Regions from separate parts of the Streptomyces sp. NPDC012888 genome, predicted to be linked through region 1. Evidence: riboswitches for the same ligand, from Rfam matches in the RefSeq annotation. Region 1 holds a riboswitch; each other region holds the start of a gene.
What was found. A riboswitch is a leader RNA that binds a small molecule or an ion and turns the genes downstream of it on or off. The one in region 1 is predicted to bind thiamine pyrophosphate.
Positions count from the first base shown of each region.

Region 2: another riboswitch for thiamine pyrophosphate. It lies ahead of thiC (phosphomethylpyrimidine synthase ThiC); the one in region 1 lies ahead of thiO (glycine oxidase ThiO).
Region 3: another riboswitch for thiamine pyrophosphate. It lies ahead of ACFY61_RS25525 (thiamine ABC transporter substrate binding subunit); the one in region 1 lies ahead of thiO (glycine oxidase ThiO).

Region 1 is NZ_JBIBBM010000001.1:230,570-237,422, forward strand. It holds gene ACFY61_RS00985 (deoxyribonuclease IV) at 1-89, opposite strand, end outside; gene pknB (Stk1 family PASTA domain-containing Ser/Thr kinase) at 101-2,023, opposite strand; gene ACFY61_RS00995 (thiazole synthase) at 2,170-2,964, opposite strand; gene thiS (sulfur carrier protein ThiS) at 2,971-3,186, opposite strand; gene thiO (glycine oxidase ThiO) at 3,183-4,355, opposite strand; TPP riboswitch at 4,353-4,465, opposite strand; gene ACFY61_RS01010 (NAD(P)/FAD-dependent oxidoreductase) at 4,548-5,768, shown strand; gene ACFY61_RS01015 (Rv2175c family DNA-binding protein) at 6,389-6,754, shown strand; gene thiE (thiamine phosphate synthase) at 6,824-6,853, shown strand, end outside.
Region 2 is NZ_JBIBBM010000011.1:180,058-186,910, forward strand. It holds gene ACFY61_RS20770 (hypothetical protein) at 1-499, shown strand, start outside; gene ACFY61_RS20775 (hypothetical protein) at 524-1,300, opposite strand; gene ACFY61_RS20780 (aldo/keto reductase) at 1,524-2,567, opposite strand; gene thiC (phosphomethylpyrimidine synthase ThiC) at 2,724-4,511, opposite strand; TPP riboswitch at 4,506-4,640, opposite strand; gene ACFY61_RS20790 (YibE/F family protein) at 4,680-6,128, shown strand; gene ACFY61_RS20795 (SsgA family sporulation/cell division regulator) at 6,141-6,590, opposite strand; gene ACFY61_RS20800 (IclR family transcriptional regulator) at 6,687-6,853, opposite strand, start outside.
Region 3 is NZ_JBIBBM010000016.1:80,554-87,406, forward strand. It holds gene ACFY61_RS25510 (hypothetical protein) at 1-770, shown strand, start outside; gene ACFY61_RS25515 (ABC transporter ATP-binding protein) at 810-1,826, opposite strand; gene ACFY61_RS25520 (ABC transporter permease) at 1,835-3,448, opposite strand; gene ACFY61_RS25525 (thiamine ABC transporter substrate binding subunit) at 3,502-4,599, opposite strand; TPP riboswitch at 4,688-4,797, opposite strand; gene rlmN (23S rRNA (adenine(2503)-C(2))-methyltransferase RlmN) at 4,818-5,930, opposite strand; gene ACFY61_RS25535 (phosphatidate cytidylyltransferase) at 6,017-6,853, opposite strand, start outside.

The DNA of each region.
Region 1 (6,853 bases):
GCCTCGGCGCCCATCTTCCGCGCGTAGGCCAGGCCGACCCTGGCCAGTCCGCCCGCGACCGGGACGTGCCCGCCCACCGGATTGCGTATCACTGCGCCGCCTACAGTCCCTTGGTGCGGATGGTGATCGTGCTGCCCTCGGGGGCGGTCTGGCCGCCCGGCACCGACTGGCTCTCCACGCTGTCGCCGAGCGGGATGAAGGGCCGGTCGACCTTCACCTTGAACCCGGCCGCCTCCAGGGCCTGCCGGGCGGACGCCGCGTCCTGGCCGGTCACCTGCGGCACCGGGAGCAGGCGGGGCCCCTTCGAGACGGTGAGGACCACCGTGTCCCCGGCCGCGGCCTGGGTGCCGGCCGCCACCGACTGGTTGGCGACCCGGCCCGCCGGCTGCGGCGAGTTCACCTGCTCCGGCGCCTGCTGCACCTTCAGGCCGAGCCGTTCCAGGGCGGCCCGGGCCTGGTCCGCGGGCAGTCCGACCGTGCTGGGCACCGGTACCGGCCGGCCCTTGCTGACCACGATGGCCACCGCCGTGTCCGGGGCCCGCCTGTCGCCGGCCGCCGGATCGGTGCTGAGCACCGCGCCCTGCGGCACGTCCTGGCTGAACGCCGTGGTGACCATGCCGGGGGCCAGGCCCTCACCGGCCAGCTCCGCCTTGGCCGCCTCCAGAGGCTTGCCCTTCACGTTGGGCACGGAGACCGTCTCGGGACCCCGCGAGACCACCAGCGTCACCGCGCCGTTGCCCCGGATCCGCTTGCCGGAGCCGGGGGCGCTGTCCATCACGGTGCCGCGTTCGAAGGCCTCGCTGAACTTCCGGTCGATCCGTTCCACGCCGAGCCCGGCCGCCGAGAGCTCCTTGCGGGCCTCCGCCTCCGTCTTCCCGAGCAGGTTGGGCACCTGAGTGAACTGCCCCGAGCTCACGTACCAGACCCCGGTGCCCAGCCCCAGCGCCAGCAGCACGCCCGCGACGACCAGGAACAGTCCGCGACGGGGCGGGCGGGCCGCGCGGGCCGGGCGCGCCGGGCGGACCGGGGGTGCGGGGGCCGCGGGCACCGGCTCCAGCCGGGAGGTGTGCTCGACCGTCCCGGCGACGGGCACCGGCCGGGGGATCACCCCGGTGCGGTCCTCGGAGGAGGAACGCTCCCCGGCGCGCGCCTGCGGCGGTACGGCGTCCAGATCGGCGTCGCCCAGCCCGGCGCGGGCCTCCCGGGCGAGCCCGAGCAGCGCCACCGCGTCGTGCGGGCGCAGCTCCGCGGAACGGGCGGTGGCGGCGGCCACCAGCGCGTCCAGCCGGGCGGGCAGGCCGGGGACGGCGGCGGAGGGCGGCGGCACGTCCTCGTGCAGGTGCCGGTAGAGCACCTGCGCGGGGGTGCCGCCGGTGTGCGGCTTGGCGCCGGTCAGCATCTCGTAGAGGACGACCCCGCAGGCGTAGACGTCGACGCGGGTGTCGGTCGTGCCGTTCTCGATCTGCTCCGGCGCGAGGTAGGAGACGGTGCCGAGCACGGCACCGGTGGTGCTGGTCACCGTGTCCACGGACCGGACCAGGCCGAAGTCGGCGACCTTCACCCGGCCGTCGTCGCCGATCAGTACGTTCTCGGGCTTCATGTCCCGGTGCACGAAACCGGCCCGGTGGGCGGCACCGAGCGCCGCGAGCACCGGCTCCAGGATGTCCAGGGCCGCCCGCGGCTGGAGCGCGCCGCGTTCGCGCAGCACGTCGCGCAGGGTGCAGCCGGAGACGTACTCCATGGCGAGGTAGACGTAACCCCCGTCGGTGCCCTGGTCGAAGACGGCGACCACGTTGGGGTGCGCCAGCCGGGCCACCGACTTCGCCTCCCGGATGAACCGGTCGACGAAACCGGCGTCGGCGGCGAGGGCGGGGTGCATCACCTTGAGGGCCAGGATGCGGTCGAGGCGGGTGTCGACGGCCCGGTAGACCGTGGCCATGCCGCCGACCGCGATGCGGGCGTCGACGCGGTAGCGGCCGTCGAGCACGCGCCCGACCAGGGGGTCGTCCAGGGTCGTATCCACCCGCCGATTCTACGAGCGGCCCCCGCGCCCCCCGCCGCCCCGCCCCCGCTTGCAGCGCGACTGTGACGGGCGTCGCCCGCGGCCGGCGGGGCCCGGGGCCGGGCTGGCGCCGGGGCGGGGCCCGGGGCGGGGGCCGGGGTGCGCCCTCAGAACGCCGGGCGCTCCGGGTCCAGTGCGGCCACGCCCTCCGTGGGGGAGGAGGCGTGCGCGAACCGGCGCACCGGAATGCGCCCGGCCCGGTACGCCAGCCGCCCCGCCGAGACCGCGTCCCGCATCGCCGCCGCCATCAGCACCGGCTCCTGCGCCCGCGTGACCGCGGACGCCAGCATGACCGCCGCGCAGCCGAGCTCCATGGCCAGGGCGGCGTCCGAGGCGGTCCCCGCCCCCGCGTCGAGCACCACCGGCACCCCGGCCCGCTCCACGATCAGCTCGAAGTTGTGCGGGTTGCGGATCCCGAGCCCCGACCCGATCGGCGACCCCAGCGGCATGATCGCCGCACACCCCACGTCCTCCAGCTTCCGCGCCAGCACGGGGTCGTCGTTGGTGTACGGCAGGACCGTGAAGCCGTCGTCCACCAGGGTCTCCGCGGCGGCCAGCAGCTCCTCCCCGTCGGGCAGCAGCGTCCGCTCGTCCGCGACCACCTCCAGCTTGATCCAGTCCGTGCCCAGCGCCTCCCGCGCGAGCCGGGCGGTCAGTACCGCCTCGCCGGCCGTGAAGCAGCCCGCCGTGTTGGGCAGCACGTCGATGCCCAGCCCGGCCAGCACCGACAGGACCGAGCCCTGGACCGTGGGGTCCAGCCGCCGCATGGCGACCGTGGTCAGCTCGGTCCCGGACGCGGCCAGCGCGCGTTCCAGCACGTCCAGGCTCGGCGCCCCGCCGGTTCCCATGATCAGACGGGAGCCGAAGGTGCGGCCGCCCAGTGTGAAGAGATCGTCGGCCATGTGCGTTCAGCCTCCCTGGACCGCGGTGAGCACTTCGATCCGGTCGCCGTCGCCGACCGGGGTGGCGGACCACTGCCCGCGCGGTACGACGGCCTCGTTGAGCGCCGCCGCGACCCCGGCCGGGGCCCGGGTCAGGACGGCGACCACCGCGTCGAGGGTGGTGCCGGCGGCGAGCTCGCGCGTCTCGCCGTTGACGGAGACGGAGACGGTGGTGGCGGTCATGCGAAGGACTCCTCCCGGACGGCCGAGAAGCGGCGGGGACTGAAGGGGCGGGCGACCTCGGGGAGTTGGCCGGTGGCGAGGAGCTCGGCCATGACCTCCCCGGTCAGCGGGGTGAGCAGCACCCCGTTCCGGTAGTGCCCGGTGGCCAGGTGCAGGCCCGGCAGTTCGGTGGGGCCGAGCAGCGGGGCGTTGTCGGGGGAGCCGGGGCGCAGGCCCGCCCGGGTCTCGGTGAGCGGGAGTTCGGTGATGCCGGGCACCAGTTCGTGGGCGTCGCGGAGGAGTTCGTACACCCCGCCGGCGGTGACCGTGGTGTCCCAGCCCAGCTCCTCGCTGGTCGCGCCGATCACGAGCTCGCCGTTCTCGCGCGGCACCAGGTACACGTGGCTGCCGCGGACCACCGCCCGCACCGTGCGGGACAGGAACGGTGCGTACGCGCGGGGCACGGCCAGCCGCAGCACCTGCCCCTTGACGGGGCGGACCGGCGGCACCGCCTCGGCGGGCACTCCGGCCAGCCTGCCGCTGAGGCTGCCCGCCGCGAGCACCACCTGGCCGGCGGACACCCCGGTGCCGTCGTCGAGGAGCGCCCCGGCCGCCCGGTCCGCGGTGACGGTGAGGCGTTCGGCGGCCGCGCGGTGGAAGACCACTCCGGCCCGCTCACAGGCGGCCACCAGCGCGGCGGCCAGCCGGCGGGGGTCGACCTGGTGGTCGCCGTCCACCCGCAGGCCCCCGCGCACGCCCGGCGCGAGCATCGGCTCCAGACGCCGGCACTCGCGGCCGGTCAGCCACTCCGACTCCAGGCCGCAGCGGCGCTGCAGGGCGTGCAGTTCGCGCAGGTGCAGCCGGTCGTCGGCGTCGAGGGCGACGGCGAGGGTGCCGCAGGCCCGGTAGCCGATGTCCGTTCCGCCCGAGGCCTCGCCCAGTTCGGCGGCGAACTCCTCGTAGCGGGCGGCGGAGGCCAGGTTGAGGCCGAGGAGCGTCTCCTCGCCGTAGTGGAGTTCGGTGACGGCGGCCAGCATGCCGGCCGCCACCTGGGCGGCCCCGCCGCCGGGCGCCGGGTCGGCGACCGCGACGGTCAGGCCGCGGCCGGCCGCCCGCCAGGCCGTGACCAGGCCGATGATCCCGCCGCCGAGGACGAGTACGTCCGTCGGCCCGGTTCCGTTTCCGTGCATGGGCGTCCAGCCCCTCCCTTCGCCGGCATGACCCGGATCAGGTTCGTACGGTCGGAGGCCGGCCAGCCTCCCTCTCAGCCCGGTGCGCCCGGACTCCCGCGGATAGGTACGGTGGCCAGACTAACCCCCGGCCGGAGGGCCGGGTAAGGGTGACCATTCCTGACGTGCCGTCAGATGGTTAGGGTGGGCCACGTGAGCGAGCAGACGCAGAACACACAGCCCGGCGCCGGAGTCGTCATCGTCGGCGCCGGCATGGCCGGGGTCCAGTCGGCGGTCGCCCTGCGCGAGGCGGGCTTCACCGGCCCGGTCACCCTCCTGGGAGCCGAACCGCACCAGCCCTACGACCGGCCCCCGCTCTCCAAGGCGGTCCTGCTCGGCAAGGCCGAGGACTCCGCCTTCGACGTCGACTTCACCGGCCTGGACATCGACCTGCGGCTCGGCGTCGAGGTCACCGCCCTGCGCCCCGCCGACCGCGAACTGGACACCGAGGCGGGACCCGTCCCGTACGAGGTGCTCGTCCTCGCCACCGGCGCGGAACCGCTGACGCTGCCGGGCGCCGCGGGAGTCCCCGGCGTCCACCTGCTGCGCACCCTCGACGACGCGGAACGGCTGCGGCCGGTCCTGGCCTCCGCGCCGGAGGTCGTCGTGGTCGGGGCCGGCTGGATCGGCGCCGAGTTCGCCACGGCCGCGCGGGCCGCGGGCTGCGCGGTGACGGTGGTCGAGGCCGCCGACCGGGTGCTGGCCGGGGCCCTGCCGGCGGAGGTCACCGCGCCGATGGCCGACTGGTACGCGCAGGCCGGTGCCCGGCTGATCACCGGTGCGAAGGTGGCCTCCGTCGAACCGGGCCTGGTCCGGCTGGACGACGGCCGCACGCTGACGGCGGGCGCGGTGGTCGTCGGCATCGGCGCCAGGCCCGCCACCGGCTGGCTGGCCGGCAGCGGGGTCGAGCTCGGCGCGGACGGCTCCGTCACCGCGGACGACCGGCTGCGGACCTCGCTGCCCGGGGTGTACGCGGTGGGCGACTGCGCCTCCTTCCCCTCGGCCCGCTTCGGCACGCGGCTGCTCGTCCACCACTGGGACAACGCGCTGCAGGGGCCGCGGACGGTGGCGGCGAACATCCTGGGAGAGGACCGGGCGTACGACCCGGTGCCGTACTTCTGGTCGGAGCAGTTCGACCGGTTCGTGCAGTACGCGGGGCACCACGCGGGGGCCGACACCATGCTCTGGCGGGGCGAGCCCGCCGGGGCGGCGTGGTCGGTGTGCTGGCTGCGGGACGGCGCGCTGGTCGCCCTGCTGGCGGTCGGCCGGCCCAGGGACCTGGCGCAGGGGCGCCGCCTGATCGAATCCGGCGCGAAGCTCTCCACCCCCAAGCTCACGGACCCCACCACCCCCCTCAAGTCCGCCACCGCCTGACCGACCCGGCCCGGCCTTGGTGGGGCCCACGGGGGTGTGGCCCTGCGGGTCCGTGCCGGGCGGCCACATCCGGCCCCTCCGGCGTTTGAGGAGCGGGGTATGGGGCGGAGCCCCGTGTGCTCTGGCGGAGCGTTGGCTGTGCGGCTGTGGCTCCGCCGGGGCCCGCTCAATCGCCGCTCGGGCTCGAAGTGCGGCCCGGGTTCATCCGGCACCCCGGGCTCCGGCCGGGCCCGCTCGATCGCCGCTCGGGCTTGGTGGGGCCCGCCGGGGGGTGGTCCTGCGGGCCGGTGGCGGGTGGGCATGTCCAGCCCCTCCGGCGTTTGAGGAGCGGGGTATGGGGCGGAGCCCCGGGTGCCTGAGCGGAGCGTTGGCTGCGCAACCTTGGCTCCGCCGGTGCCCGCTCAATCGCCGCTCGGGCTCGAAGTGCGGCCCGGGTTCATCCGGCACCCCGGACTCCGGCCGGCCCGCTCGATCGCCGCTCGGGCTTGGTGGGGCCCGCCGGAGCAGGGTTCGGGGCGGAGCCCCGGGTGGTCGGGCGGAGCGTCGGCTGCGCGGCTGGGCGGCGCTCGGGTGGCGTGGCTCGGGTACCGGCCCCCCTCCAGGGATGGCAGGCTTGTGCCGTGACCGAGATTGACGCAAAGATCGACGCCCTCGTCCCCGACTGGCTGCACCTCCCCGACATCGCGGAGATGCTCGACGTCGAGGTGACCCGGGTCCGCCAGCTGGTCAAGGAAGGACAGCTGATCGCGGTGCGCCGCGGAGAGAACCGCACCCTCCAGGTGCCCGCCGCCTTCATCGACGGCGACAAGGTGGTCAAGGGCCTCGCCGGGACCCTGACCCTCCTCCGGGACGACGGCTTCGACGACCAGGAAATGCTGGAGTGGCTCTTCACTCCCGACCCGACCCTGCCCGGCACCCCCGCGCAGGCCCTGAGCGAGAATCGCGGGACGGAGGTCAAGCGCCGCGCACAGGCGCTGGCCCTCTGACCCGATCCGCTCCGCGGCGTACGGGCCCCCCGCCGGGGCCCGTACACCCGCTCACCTGGGGGGTTTCCCATGTCCCTGGCCGACGCCCGGCTCTACCTC
Region 2 (6,853 bases), on a different contig from region 1:
GCTGGCGCCGGTACTGGCCCTGACGGCCATGGTGATCTTCCTGCTGGTGGGGTACGCCCTCAAGCTCGTGGATCCCGAGCCGGCCTTCGCCGAGACCATCCTCACCACCGGCTGGCTGTTCGGCGCGCTGACCGTGGCCGCCCTGCTGTTCGCGGTGGTCGCGCTGCTGGTCACCGCGGTGCGCAACCGGGCCACCGAGGTCGCTGCCGATGTGGCCGAGGCCGTGCCCGACGAGGTCCAGCGGGCCCGGGAGGCCTGGCGGCACGCCCTGCTGGAGCGCGGCATCATGCCGTTCCTGCGGGACGCGCTGGCCGACCCGACCGCGGGCCACGGCTACCCGGTGCCACGTACGCCGGGGGCCGGGCGCATCCCCGATCTGGGATACACCCGGCCCGATTTCACGAGCCCGGGCCCGCCGTCGCAGGGCCCGCGGCCCGGCTACAGCTCGCCGGACTTCACCAGCCCCGACTTCGGGGGGCCCGAACGCGACCCCGGCTGAGCGGCCGGCGCGTACCGCTCCCCACTACCCCTGGGTGGAAACCGTCCGGTCCGGGTTCGCCGGGGCGGCGGGAGCCGCCGGGGCCTGCCCGGCGGCGATGTCGTCGGGGGTGGGCAGCGGCCCGTTGTCACCGGGCTGGGGCTGCGGCTCGGCCTCCTCCCAGACTCCGGTGCAGGCGAGGGTCTCATCCTGCGGGGGATCGTTGACCCGTCGGCAGCTGGTCTCCCAGAGCACGCCCTCCTCGGTGACCACCTCGATCACCAGCCGGTTGGCCTGGTGGGCGATGGACACCGCGCAGGCGTCCGCCGGGTACCTGCCCGCGGGGTTCGTGGTCAGGTCGGTCCAGTCCCAGTCCCCCTCCGTGTCGCCCTGCACCTCGCGGACACCGACGTAGGTGTTGCCGTCGCCGGGGATGATCGCCTTGAACTCGCGGTCCTGGTTGTCCCGTACGGCGTCGACGTCCACGCACGTGGCCGCTCCGGGGGGTCCGGGAGGTCCGGGAGGCCCGGGCGGCCCGACCACGCACTTCACCTTGTCCTTGCCGCCCCGGTCGGCCGGCTTCGCGGTCTTCTTCTTGCCGGCGTTCGGCCTGGACGGCGTGATGCAGCCGTCGTTGCCGCCGCCTGCCGGGGCGGCCTCGGACGCGACCGCCGGCGCCGGAAGCGCGGCCGCGGTCGCGGTCTGGGTGGCGAGCCCCGAGAACGCCAGCGCGAACACGGCGAGCGCGCCACCCGTCAGCCGGCCCATCCGCCGGGGCAGCGGGCCGAGCGTGGCTCTGTCGGTCTTCATCGCGGCACTCATGCGCCACTCCTCGAAATGATCGGACAACCGGACAACCGGACCTCCCGATAGGACGATGCTCACGAAATGAGCAGGCACTTCCGGTGGTCATCCTGGGGACCGGTGCCCCCAGCGGCTCGCAGCCCCGCCCGGCCTTCAGCGGATCGGCGCAATCCCGGACACCCGATCGGCCGCCTCCCGCGCGCCGTCCGCGCCGCCCGCGCCGCCCGCGCCGCCCGGCGGGCTACCGGTCCGCGAGCGGCCGGCGGCGCTGCGCCAGGTCGGTCAGGGCGAGCGGCCGCCAGACCCCGTCCGGGTGGTAGAGGTCGGTGCCCGGCGGCACGATCTCGTCGATCCGGTCGAGGGTCTCGTCGTCCAGCACCAGCGAGACGCCCTTCACCAGGTCCCGCAGCTGCTCCATGGTGCGCGGCCCGATGATCACCGAGGTGACGGCGGGGTGCGCCAGCGGGAAGGCGACGGCCAGCTCGGGGAGCGTACGGCCGATCCCGTCGGCCACCTCGATCAGCCGCCCGGCGGCCTCCAGCTTGGCGAGATTGCCGGGCACCGCCGGGTCGAACCGCGCCGGGGTCAGGGCGGCGCGGCCGCGGGTCATGTCGACGTCCCGGCCCGGCCGGATCCTCCCGCTCAGGAAGCCGGAGGCGAGCGGGCTCCAGGTCAGGACGCCCATCCCGTACCGGCGGGCGACCGGCAACACGTCGCGCTCCACGCCGCGCGCGAGGAGCGAGTACGGCGGCTGCTCGGTGCGCATGCGCGGCAGCCCGCGCCGCTCCGCGACGTGGTGGGCCTCCGCGATCTCCTCGGCGGGGAAGGTGGAGCAGCCGAAGGCGCGGATCTTGCCCTCCCGGACCAGGTCGCCCAGGACGGCGAGGGTCTCCTCCACGTCGGTGTACGGGTCGGGCCGGTGGACCTGGTAGAGGTCGATCCAGTCGGTGCCGAGCCGGGTCAGGCTCGCCTCCACGGCCTGCACGAGCCAGCGGCGGGAGTTGCCGCTGCGGTTGCGGCCCTCGCCCATCCGGAAGTGCCCTTTGGTGGCGAGCACGACCTCGTCGCGGCGGCGGCCCCGGAGCGCCTTGCCGACGATCGTCTCGGACTCGCCGGCGGAGTACATGTCCGCGGTGTCCACGAAGTTGATGCCCTCGTCGAGCGCCGCGTGCACGATCCGCACGCAGTCGTCGTGGTCGGGGTTGCCGACGGCCCCGAACATCATCGTGCCGAGCGCCTGCACGCTCACTTCGATCCCGGTCCCACCCAGATGGCGGTAGCGCATGGTCATGTCGGCGGAGCTTAGGAGTTGGAGCGCGCTCCAGGTCAACACCCTTGCCTGCGCCCGCGGCCGGGAACACCGGGGCGGCCCGCGACTCCCCCCATGAGGTCGCGGGCCGCCCCGCCACGGCGTGCCGGGCCCGGGGCCCGGCCGGCATGGTCAGTCGGCGAGCGGGAGGTACACCCGGTTGCCGGCGGCGGCGAACTCGGCCGACTTCTCGGCCATGCCCGCCTGGATCTCGTCCGCCTTCAGGTCGCCGCCGTGCTCCCGGCGGATGTCCTGGGAGATCTTCATCGAGCAGAACTTGGGACCGCACATGGAGCAGAAGTGCGCGGTCTTGGCGGGCTCGGCCGGGAGGGTCTCGTCGTGGAACTCGCGGGCCGTGTCCGGGTCGAGGGCCAGGTTGAACTGGTCCTCCCAGCGGAACTCGAAGCGGGCGTCGGAGAGGGCGTCGTCCCACTCCTGGGCGCCCGGGTGGCCCTTGGCGAGGTCGGCCGCGTGCGCCGCGATCTTGTAGGTGATCACGCCGGTCTTCACGTCGTCCCGGTTGGGAAGGCCCAGGTGCTCCTTGGGCGTGACGTAGCAGAGCATGGCCGTGCCCCACCAGGCGATCATGGCGGCGCCGATGCCCGAGGTGATGTGGTCGTACGCCGGGGCGACGTCCGTGGTCAGCGGGCCGAGCGTGTAGAACGGGGCCTCCTCGCAGATCTCCTGCTGGAGGTCGATGTTCTCCTTGATCTTGTGCATCGGGACGTGGCCGGGGCCCTCGATCATGGTCTGGACGTTGTGGCGCTTGGCGATGGTGTTCAGCTCGCCGAGCGTCTTCAGCTCGGCGAACTGCGCCGCGTCGTTGGCGTCCGCGATGGAGCCGGGGCGCAGGCCGTCACCGAGCGAGTACGTCACGTCGTACGTCGCGAGGATCTCGCAGAGCTCCTCGAAGTTGGTGTAGAGGAAGTTCTCCTTGTGGTGCGCCAGGCACCACGCGGCCATGATCGATCCGCCGCGGGAGACGATGCCCGTCTTGCGGCGGGCGGTCAGCGGCACGTACGGCAGCAGCACGCCGGCGTGGACGGTCATGTAGTCCACGCCCTGCTCGGCCTGCTCGATGACCGTGTCCTTGTAGATCTCCCAGGTCAGCTCCTCGGCCTTGCCGTCGACCTTCTCCAGGGCCTGGTAGAGGGGGACGGTGCCGATCGGGACGGGGGAGTTGCGCAGCACCCACTCGCGGGTGGTGTGGATGTTGCGGCCGGTGGAGAGGTCCATGACCGTGTCGGCGCCCCAGCGGGTGGCCCAGGTCATCTTCTCCACCTCCTCCTCGATGGAGGAGGTGACGGCGGAGTTGCCGATGTTGGCGTTGACCTTCACCAGGAACTTCTTGCCGATGATCATCGGCTCGATCTCCGGGTGGTTGACGTTCGCCGGGAGGACGGCGCGACCGGCCGCGATCTCCTCGCGGACCACCTCGGGGGAGACGTTCTCGCGGATCGCGACGTACTCCATCTCCGGGGTGATCTCACCGCGGCGGGCGTACGCGAGCTGGGTCACGGCCTGGCCGTCCCGGCCGCGGCGCGGCAGGCGGGGTCGGCCGGGGAAGACCGCGTCGAGGTTCTTGAGGCCACCGCGCGGCGAGGTGTGCTTGATGCCGTCGTCCTCGGGGCGGACGGGCCGGCCGGCGTACTCCTCGGTGTCCCCGCGGCCGATGATCCAGTTCTCGCGCAGCGGGAGGAGGCCGCGCCGCACGTCGGTGTCGACGTTGGGGTCGGTGTACGGGCCGGAGGTATCGTAGAGCGTGACGTCCTGGCCGTTGGTGAGGTGTACCTGGCGGACCGGCACGCGGATGTCGGGGCGCGAACCCTCGACGTACCCCTTGTGCCAGCCCGGCTTGCGCTCTCCCTGCCCGTCCTCGTTCTGGCTGACGGCAGGCGTGCGTGCGTCCTGAATGGTCATGTGACCTGATCTCCCTACGCCGGCATTACCCGGTAACAGGTTCGGCGGTCGACGCAGCCTCCTCCCGTACGCGCGTACGGTGATCAGCGCCCTCTCAGCCCGGTGCTCCGAGCTCCCGCGTTGTGCAAAGGTGCCCCCACGCTAGCGTCATCCATGGCGTGCTGAACAGTGGGCCCCCTCATCTCTTGCGATGATCGGGCTGTGACGTCCTCACCGCAGCCCCCCGCCGAGCCCCCGTACGCCTCCGGTCAGCAGCACGGAAACGCGCCCGGCCACGGACACGCGTCCGGCCGCGGGCCGGGGCACGGACATGGTCACGGGCACGGGCACGGGCACAGTCACGGCCCCGCCGCCCCGGTGTCCAAGCACCTGCGCAAGGTCATCGCGGCCGTGCTGATCCCCTTCGCCACCGCCGTCCTGGTGGGGCTGGTGGTGCTCTGGCCGGGCGGCGCGCCCGCGCACGAGCGGACCGGCGTGGGCTTCGACCGCCAGACCCAGCAGGCGAAGGTGGTCGCTTTGCAGGAGGTCGACTGCAAATCGGTGAACGCCGCCCAGGTCCCGCCCACCGGGGACACGTCCACCCCTTCGGGCCGCGAGGCCCAGGCCGCGCAGAACGGCTCCTGCAAGAAGGCGACCGTCGAGGTGGGCACCGGCCCGGACCGCGGGCGGACCTTCGTCGAGGTCGTCCAGCCGGGCGCGCCGCGGCAGTTGGAGAACGGGCAGGAGGTGGTGGTCGCGTACGCGCCGGACGCGCCGCGGGACCTGCAGTACTCGGTCATCGACGTGAACCGGAAGTTCCCGCTCGCGCTGCTCGCCGGCGTGTTCGCCCTGGTGGTGATCGTGGTGGGCCGGATGCGCGGCCTGTTCGCGCTGATCGCGCTGGTGCTGAGCTTCGGAGTGCTGACCCTCTTCATCCTGCCGGCCATCCTGCAGGGCTCGAACCCGCTGGTGGTGGCGGTGGTCGGGGCGAGCGCCATCATGCTGATGGGGCTGTACATGTGCCACGGCCTGAACGCGCGGACCTCGGTGGCCGTCCTCGGCACCCTGGTCTCGCTGCTGCTGATCGGCCTGTTGGGCACGGTGTTCATCGACTGGGCGTTCCTGACCGGCAACACCGACGACAACACCGGGCTGATCCACGGGCTCTACCCCGGCATCGACATGAGCGGCCTGCTGCTGGCCGGTGTGATCATCGGATCCCTCGGGGTTCTGGACGACGTGACGGTCACCCAGACCTCCGCGGTGTGGGAACTCCACCAGGCGGACCCGACGATGGGGCCGCGCGCCGTGTACCGGGCGGCCATCCGCATCGGTCGCGACCACATCGCCTCGGTGGTCAACACCCTCGTGCTGGCCTACGCCGGCGCCGCCCTGCCGCTGCTCCTGCTGTTCTCGATCGCCAACAGCAGCATGGGCGCCGTGGCCAACAGCGAGCTGGTGGCGGTGGAGATCGTACGGACCCTCATCGGCTCGATCGGTCTGGTCGCCTCGGTGCCGGTGACCACCGCCCTGGCCGCCCTGGTGGTCTCGGCCGACCGCCCGGGATCCCCGGCCGCCGCGCCGGCCGGGTCGGGCCCGGTCCGCGGCGGGCGGGGGCGCCGTCGCAAGGCGCGCTGAGCCGGCAAGCGGTCAGCCGGCGTTCTGCTCGTTCTGCCGGGCCTCGGCGAGGATCCGGTCCAGGGCGTTGTCGAGGTTGTCCTCGAAGTTCCCGAGGCTTCGCTCCTGCCCGAGCGGCACCAGCCGGTCGGTCCGGTCGAGGAACGCCACCAGGGGCGCGGCGCCGGCCCGGAACAGGGCCCGGTCGCTGCCGACCTGGAGCCTGATGTGGACGTCGGACAGTTCCTCCGGGTCGGTGGGGGCGATGTGCACATCGCCGTCACCGCACGGCTTGTTGATGCCGTCGAGGAGGAGCTCGCGGCCGAACGCCCAGGTGACGGGAGCGTCGCCGGGAAGGTGGAAGGTCAGGCGTACCGCGTAGGGATCACGTGCCTCGTACCGGAGCTCCACCGGGATCCGGAACGCGAGCTCCTCGGAAACGAGGAAGCTCATCATGACCTCTGCCTGTACCGACTCGCGCATTTCCTACCCCGCAGTGTTGGAAGTGGCCAGGAATGGTCCCCCAAGCCCTCTTGACAAGAGTGGTGGACCCGCTAGCAGATCACAAGGAGTGAGTTTTCAGATACTGATAGAGAACGAGAGCGTGCTCAACAGCGCGCCTACTTCACTCCGTAGTCGGTCGACTGCATAGGGCAACCGGCCTTTCTGGTGCAGGGGTAGAGAAATCGCCATGGTTGCGACGGTGTCGCCGGCCGTGATCGGGATGGCCGCGCATACCGTGCCCA
Region 3 (6,853 bases), on a different contig from region 1:
GCCCCAACCTGGCCTCCACCGCGAAGGCGGCGATGACCTGGGAGTTCGTCCTGGGCACGGTCCTCGACTTCGTCGGCTTCGGGCTCGGCGCGCTGGCGGCGCGCATGCTGCCGCTGTTCCTCTCGCAGACGGTGATCAGCGCGAACCTGGTGATCACTGCGGTGCTGAGCGTGCGGATGCTGGGCATCCGGCTCACCCGGAAGGAGTGGGCGTCCATCGCCGTCGTCTGCACGGCGCTGGTGCTGCTGGCCACGGCCGCCGGGCACGAGGGCGGCGGGAACACCCCCGTCTCCACCCACTGGTGGCTGCTGGCCGTGACCGCGCTGATCATCGTGGGCGGCACCGTGGCGGTGCGGCTGCTCGGCGCGCGGGCCGCGATCCTCGCCGGTCTGCTGTCCGGCCTGGGCTTCGGGGCGCTGGGCGTCGGTGTGCGGATCCTCGACGGGGTCGACCCGTTCGACCCGGTCCGGCTGCTGTCCGATCCGGCGCTGTACGCGATCGTGCTGGCCGGGGCGGGCGGCATGTACCTGCACACGGTGGCCCTGCAGATCGGTTCGGTGAACGGGGCGACGGCCGCGCTGGTGGTCGGCGAGACCGTGCTGCCGGGCGCGATCGGCGTGCTCTGGCTGGGCGACGCGTCCCGCGCGGGCCTGGCCTGGCTGGCAGTGCTGGGCTTCGTCCTCGCGGTGGCCGGCGCGGTGGCGGTGGCCTGGTTCGGGAAGCACGGGGCGGCGGAACCGGAGCGGGAGCGGGAGCCGGTGGCCGTCTGATCGCCGTCGGCACCGCTCCGGCTCCGGTGCGCGGGCGGGTCAGTGCGGCGGGAGGACCACCACGTCGGCCGGGGCGAAGGCCACCGACACGTCGGCGCCCACCTCGGGCGCCTCGGCCAGCTCGCACTCCGCTTCCAGGGCCGGGCCGGAGCGCGGCCGCAGGGTGAGCGCCACGTGGGTGCCGCGGAAGGTGCGGGACTCCACCACGCAGTCGAGTCCGGTCCGGCCGAGCAGGACTCCGGCGGGGCGGACCAGCAGCCGGTGCCGCCCCGCGGGGGTGCCGGCGGGCACCGGGATCCGGCCCCACGGGGTGTCGGCCGAGCCGTCGGTGACGGTGGCCGCGACGACGTTCTCGAACCCCAGGAAGCGGGCCACGAACTCGGAGGCCGGCCGGTGCCACACCTCCAGCGGGCTGCCCGCCTGGGCGATCCGGCCGTCCCGCATCACCACCACCCGGTCGGCCAGCGCGAAGGCCTCGCCCTGGTCGTGGGTGACGGCCAGTACGGTCGTGCCCAGCCGGTGGAACAGCGCCCGCAGCTCGACCACCAGGCGCTCGCGGAGCCCCCGGTCGAGCTGGCCGAGCGGCTCGTCCAGCATCAGCAGGCGGGGCGAGGGGGCCAGGGCCCGGGCCAGCGCCACCCGCTGCTGTTCGCCGCCGGACAGCGAGGACACCGCCCGCCGCTCGGCGCCGGGCAGGCCGACGAGCTCCAGCAGTTCCGCGACCCGGGCCTCGTACGACTCGCGCCGGGCGCCCTGCATGCGCAGGCCGAAGGCGACGTTGCCGCCGACGTCGCGGTGCGGGAAGAGCTGGTGGTCCTGGAACATCAGCCCCACGCCGCGCTTGTGGACCGGGACCCCGGTCTGGTCGGCGCCCGCCAGCCGGACACGGCCGGCGGAGACCGGCTGGAGCCCGGCGACGGCCCGGAGCAGCGTGGACTTGCCGCTTCCGCTGGGGCCGAGCACGCACACGATCTCGTGGTCGGCGACGTCGAGGTCCACGTCGTCCAGCACGGTCCGGGTGCCGAAGCACACCGACAGTCCTTCGAGTTCCAGCATTCCCGGCATCAGAATTCTCCGGCGGTCTTGTCGGGGCGCAGGCGTTCCAGCAGCAGCAGGGACACCGCACACACCAGCATGAGGATGGTGCTCAGGGCCATGGCCTGGCCGTAGTTGAGTTCGCCGGCGCGGCCGAGCAGCCGGGCGACGGCCACCGGCAGGGTGGGCTCGTCGGGCCGGGCGATGAACACCGTCGCCCCGAACTCGCCCAGGGACACGGCGAAGGCGAATCCGGCGGCGACCAGCAGGGCCCGGCGCACCAGCGGCAGGTCCACCTCCCGCCAGGCCCGCCACGGCGAGGCGCCCAGTACGGCGGCGGCCTCCCGGAGCCGCCCGTCCACGGCGCGCAGCACCGGCAGCATGGTCCGTACGACGAAGGGCACGCCGACCAGCGCCTGGGCCAGCGGCACCAGGATCCACGAGTCCCGCAGGTCCAGCGGCGGCTCGTCCAGGGTGATCAGGAAGCCGAAGCCGACGGTGACGGCGGACACGCCCAGCGGGAGCATCAGCAGCGCGTCGAAGCCGCGGGTGAAGCGGCCGCCCCGCCGGGTGAGGGCCGCGGCCGCGAGGCCCCCGACGGCCAGGGCGATGGCGGTGGCGGCCAGCGCGAACTCCAGGGAGTTGCCGATGGCCTCCAGCGGCGGGACCAGGAAGGTTCCGGTGGCGCCGGCGTCCTGCAGGGCCCGGTAGAAGCCGAGGCCGTAGCCGCCGGGAGCGTCGAGGGAACGTTCCACCAGGACTCCCAGCGGCAGCACGACCAGCAGCAGGACCGACAGCAGGACCCCGCCGAGCAGCGCCCACTGGCCCGCACCGCGCGGCCGCCGGGCGGTCCCGGCCGGGTCGACCAGCCGCAGCGCGGTCTCGCGGCGGCGCACCGTCCACGCGTGCACGCCCAGGATCGCGCCGATCGCCGCGAACTGGACGAGGGTCAGCACCGCGGCCGTCGGAAGGTCCAGCAGCTGCGCGGTCTGCCGGTAGACCTCCACCTCCAGGGTGGCGTACGAGGGTCCGCCGAGGATCTGCACGACGCCGAAGGAGCTGAACGTGAACAGGAACACCATCAGCGCGGCCGCGGCGACCGCCGGCGCCAGCGCGGGCAGGGTCACCTGCCGCCAGGCCCCGAACCGGCCGGCGCCGAGCACCCGGGCGGCCTCCTCCTGGCGGGGGTCGAGCTGCGCCCAGAGCCCGCCGACGGTGCGCACCACCACCGCGTAGTTGAAGAACACGTGGGCCAGCAGGATGGCCCACACCGTGGTGTCGAGCCGGACGCCCCACAGCTCGTCGGTGAGGCCGCCCCGCCCGACCAGCGCCAGGAAGGCGGTGCCGACGACCACGGCCGGCAGGACGAACGGCACGGTGACCACGGCCCGCAGCAGCTGCTTGCCCGGGAACTCGAACCGGGCGAAGACGTAGGCACCGGGCAGCGCCAGGAGCAGGGTGAGCGCGGTGGAGGCGAGGGCCTGCCAGGTGGTGAACCACAGCACCCCGGCGATGTCCGGGCGGGCGAGCACCTCGCCGATGCGGCCGAACTGCCACCCGGAACCGGTCTTCAGCCCGCGCCCCACGATCGAGGCGACGGGCCAGGCGAAGAAGACCGCGAAGAACGCGAGCGGCACGGCCATCAGGGCCGGCCGGACGGCCGTGCCGCCGCGTCCCTTCCGAACGCTCCCGCGTGCTACTTCACGACGAGCGAGGACCATGCCCGGACCCACTGCTCACGGTTCTTGGCGATCGTGTCCGGAGCGACGGTCTCCGGCTTCTCGATCACCACGCCGTGCTTGGTGAAGATCTCGGGCAGCTTCGCGTCCTTGACGACGGGGTTGACGAACATGTTCAGCGGCATGTCCTCCTGGAACCCGCGGCCGATCATGAAGTCGATCAGGGCCTTGCCGCCCGCCTCGTTCCCGGCGCCCTTGAGCAGACCCGCGAACTCGATCTGGCGGAAGCAGGTGCCGGTGGACACGCCCGTCGGGGCCTCGGCCGGCTGCGGGTCTCCGTACAGCACCTCGACCGGCGGGCTGGAGGCGTAGGAGACCACCAGCGGGCGGTCGCCGCCGGCCTTCTTGCCGCCGGCGGAGCCGGAGAACCGCTCGTTGTAGGCCTGCTCCCAGCCGTCGACGACCTCGACGCCGTTGGCCTCGAGCTTGCTCCAGTAGTCCTTCCAGCCGTCCTCGCCGTACTTGCCCACGGTCGCGAGCAGGAATCCGAGGCCGGGCGAGGAGGTCGCGGCGTTCTCGGTGACCAGCAGGTTCTTGTACTCGGGCTTGACCAGGTCGTCCAGGGTCTGCGGCGGGGCCAGCTTCTTGTCCGCGAAGTACTTCTTGTCGTAGTTGACGCAGACGTCGCCGCTGTCGACCGGGGTGACCCGGTGCTCCTTGTCCAGGTGGTACTGGCTCTCGACGCCCGCCAGGCCCTTGGCCTCGTAGGGCGTGAAGATGCCGTTGTCGAGGGCACGGGAGAGCAGCGTGTTGTCCACGCCGAAGAAGACGTCGCCGCGGGGCTTGCCCTTGGTGAGGATCTCCTGGTTCAGGGCCGCGCCCGCGTCCCCGCTCTTGACCACCTTGACCGTGTAGCCGGTCTGCTTCTCGAACTCCTTCAGGATCGCCTCGGAGGCGTTGAAGGAGTCGTGGGAGACGAGGGTGACGGTCTTGGAGCCGGTACCGCCGGTGGCGGCGCCGTCCTTGTCCCCGGCGTCGCCGCCGCAGGCGGTGAGCGCCGTCATGCCGAGCGCCGCGGCGAGCGCGGTCCCCGCCATCTTCTGGGTGGTGTTCACGGAAATTCCTCCTGGGGGTGACCAGGAGAAGACGCGGCCCCGCCCGGGCGCTCACGAGGAGCGGGAGGCCCGGGCGGGGCGCAACAGCTTGAGGTGGTGACCGAACTTCCTACCCAGAATGACCTGGGCGAGGTTCAGAGGGTCTGCGGCCTGACGGTGCCGCACTCTCAGCGCTGTGGCGCTCCCCTGTCGGAATATGCAGATGTACGGGGCCCACCCTACCGTTCGCTCGCCGCCAGCTGGCCGCAGGCTCCGTCGATCTCCTGGCCACGGGTGTCACGGACGGTGACGGGGACGCCGTGGTTGGCGATGGCCTGGACGAAGGCCCGCTCGTCCTCGGGGCGGGAGGCGGTCCACTTGGAGCCGGGCGTCGGGTTCAGCGGGATCAGGTTGACGTGCACCCGCTTGCCCTTGAGCAGGCGGCCCAGCAGGTCACCGCGCCAGGCCTGGTCGTTGATGTCGCGGATCAGGGCGTACTCGATGGACACGCGGCGGCCCGACTTCTCGGCGTACTCCCAGGCCGCGTCGAGCACCTCGCGGACCTTCCAGCGGGTGTTCACCGGGACCAGGGTGTCGCGGAGTTCGTCGTCGGGGGCGTGCAGGGACACCGCGAGGCGGCACTTGAAGCCCTCGTCCGCGAAGCGGTGGATGGCCGGGACCAGGCCGACGGTGGAGACGGTGATGCCGCGCTGGGACAGGCCGAGCCCGTCGGGCTCCGGGTCGGTGAGGCGGCGGATGGCGCCGACCACCCGGTTGTAGTTGGCGAGCGGCTCGCCCATGCCCATGAAGACGATGTTGGAGAGGCGGGCCGGGCCGCCCGGGACCTCGCCGTCGCGCAGGGCGCGCATGCCGTCGACGATCTGGTGGACGATCTCGGCGGTGGACAGGTTGCGGTCCAGACCGGCCTGGCCGGTGGCGCAGAACGGGCAGTTCATGCCGCAGCCCGCCTGCGAGGAGATGCACATGGTGACCCGGTCGGGGTAGCGCATGAGCACGGACTCCACGAGGGTCCCGTCGTGCAGCTTCCACAGGGTCTTGCGGGTGGTGTCGTCGTCGCAGGAGATGTGGCGCACGACGGACATCAGCTCGGGGAGCAGCGCCTCGCGCAGCTTCTCGCGCGAGGCCGCCGGGATGTCGGTCCACTCGGCGGGGTCGTGCGCGTACCGCGCGAAGTAGTGCTGGGAGAGCTGCTTGGCCCGGAAGGGCTTCTCGCCGACGGCGGCGACCGCCTCGCGGCGCTCGGCCGGCGAGAGGTCGGCGAGGTGCCGCGGCGGCTTCTTGGCTCCGCGAGGGGCGACGAAGGTGAGCTCTCCCGGAGCGGGGCGGGCCATGGCAGGTACTCCTCTAAGACGAAAGGCGCGCTGCACCGGCAGCGCGCCTTTCCAGAGTACCGGGTGGGGGTCCGTACGGGCCCGGCTCAGCCCGTGCCGACGAACAGCGCCAGCAGCAGCCAGACCACCGGAGCGGTCGGCAGCAGCGAGTCCAGGCGGTCCATGATGCCCCCGTGACCGGGGAGCAGCGTGCCCATGTCCTTGATCCCCAGGTCCCGCTTGATCATGGATTCGCCCAGGTCGCCGAGGGTGGCGCTGACGGCCACCGCCAGGCCCAGCAGCAGGCCCTGCCACCAGGAGCCGTCGTCGACCAGGAACTCCATGCACAGCGCGCCGGCCACCATCGCGAAGGCCACCGCCCCCAGCAGGCCCTCGCGGGTCTTGCCCGGGCTGATCCGCGGGGCCAGCTTGTTCTTGCCGAAGCGCCAGCCCACCGCGTACGCGCCGGTGTCGCTGACCACGGTGAGCACCAGGAAGGTGATCACCCGCTGCGGGCCGTCGTCCGCCGCGAGCAGCATCGCGACGAAGGTGGCCAGGAAGGGCACGTAGAAAGCGGCGAACACACCGGCCGTGACGTCCCTGAGGTAGTCCTCGGGCGGTTCCGTCATCCGCCACACCAGGACCGCGAGCGCGGTCAGGGCCATGGCGACCCAGGCGCCCTCGGCGCCCCGGAGGTAACCGGCGATGACCATGGCGGCGCCGCCGACCGCGAGCGGGACCAGGGGCGCCTTGATCGACTTGCGCTCCTGGAGCCGGGAGGTCAGCTCCCACAGGCCGACGACCACGGCGACGACGATGACGCCGACGAAGACGGCCTTGACGATCAGCAGCGAGGCGAAGATGACCGCGCCGAGGCCGACACCGACCCCTATGGCGGCGCGCAGGTCACGCCCGGCGCGCTTCTTGGGCGGCGGAGCGTCGTC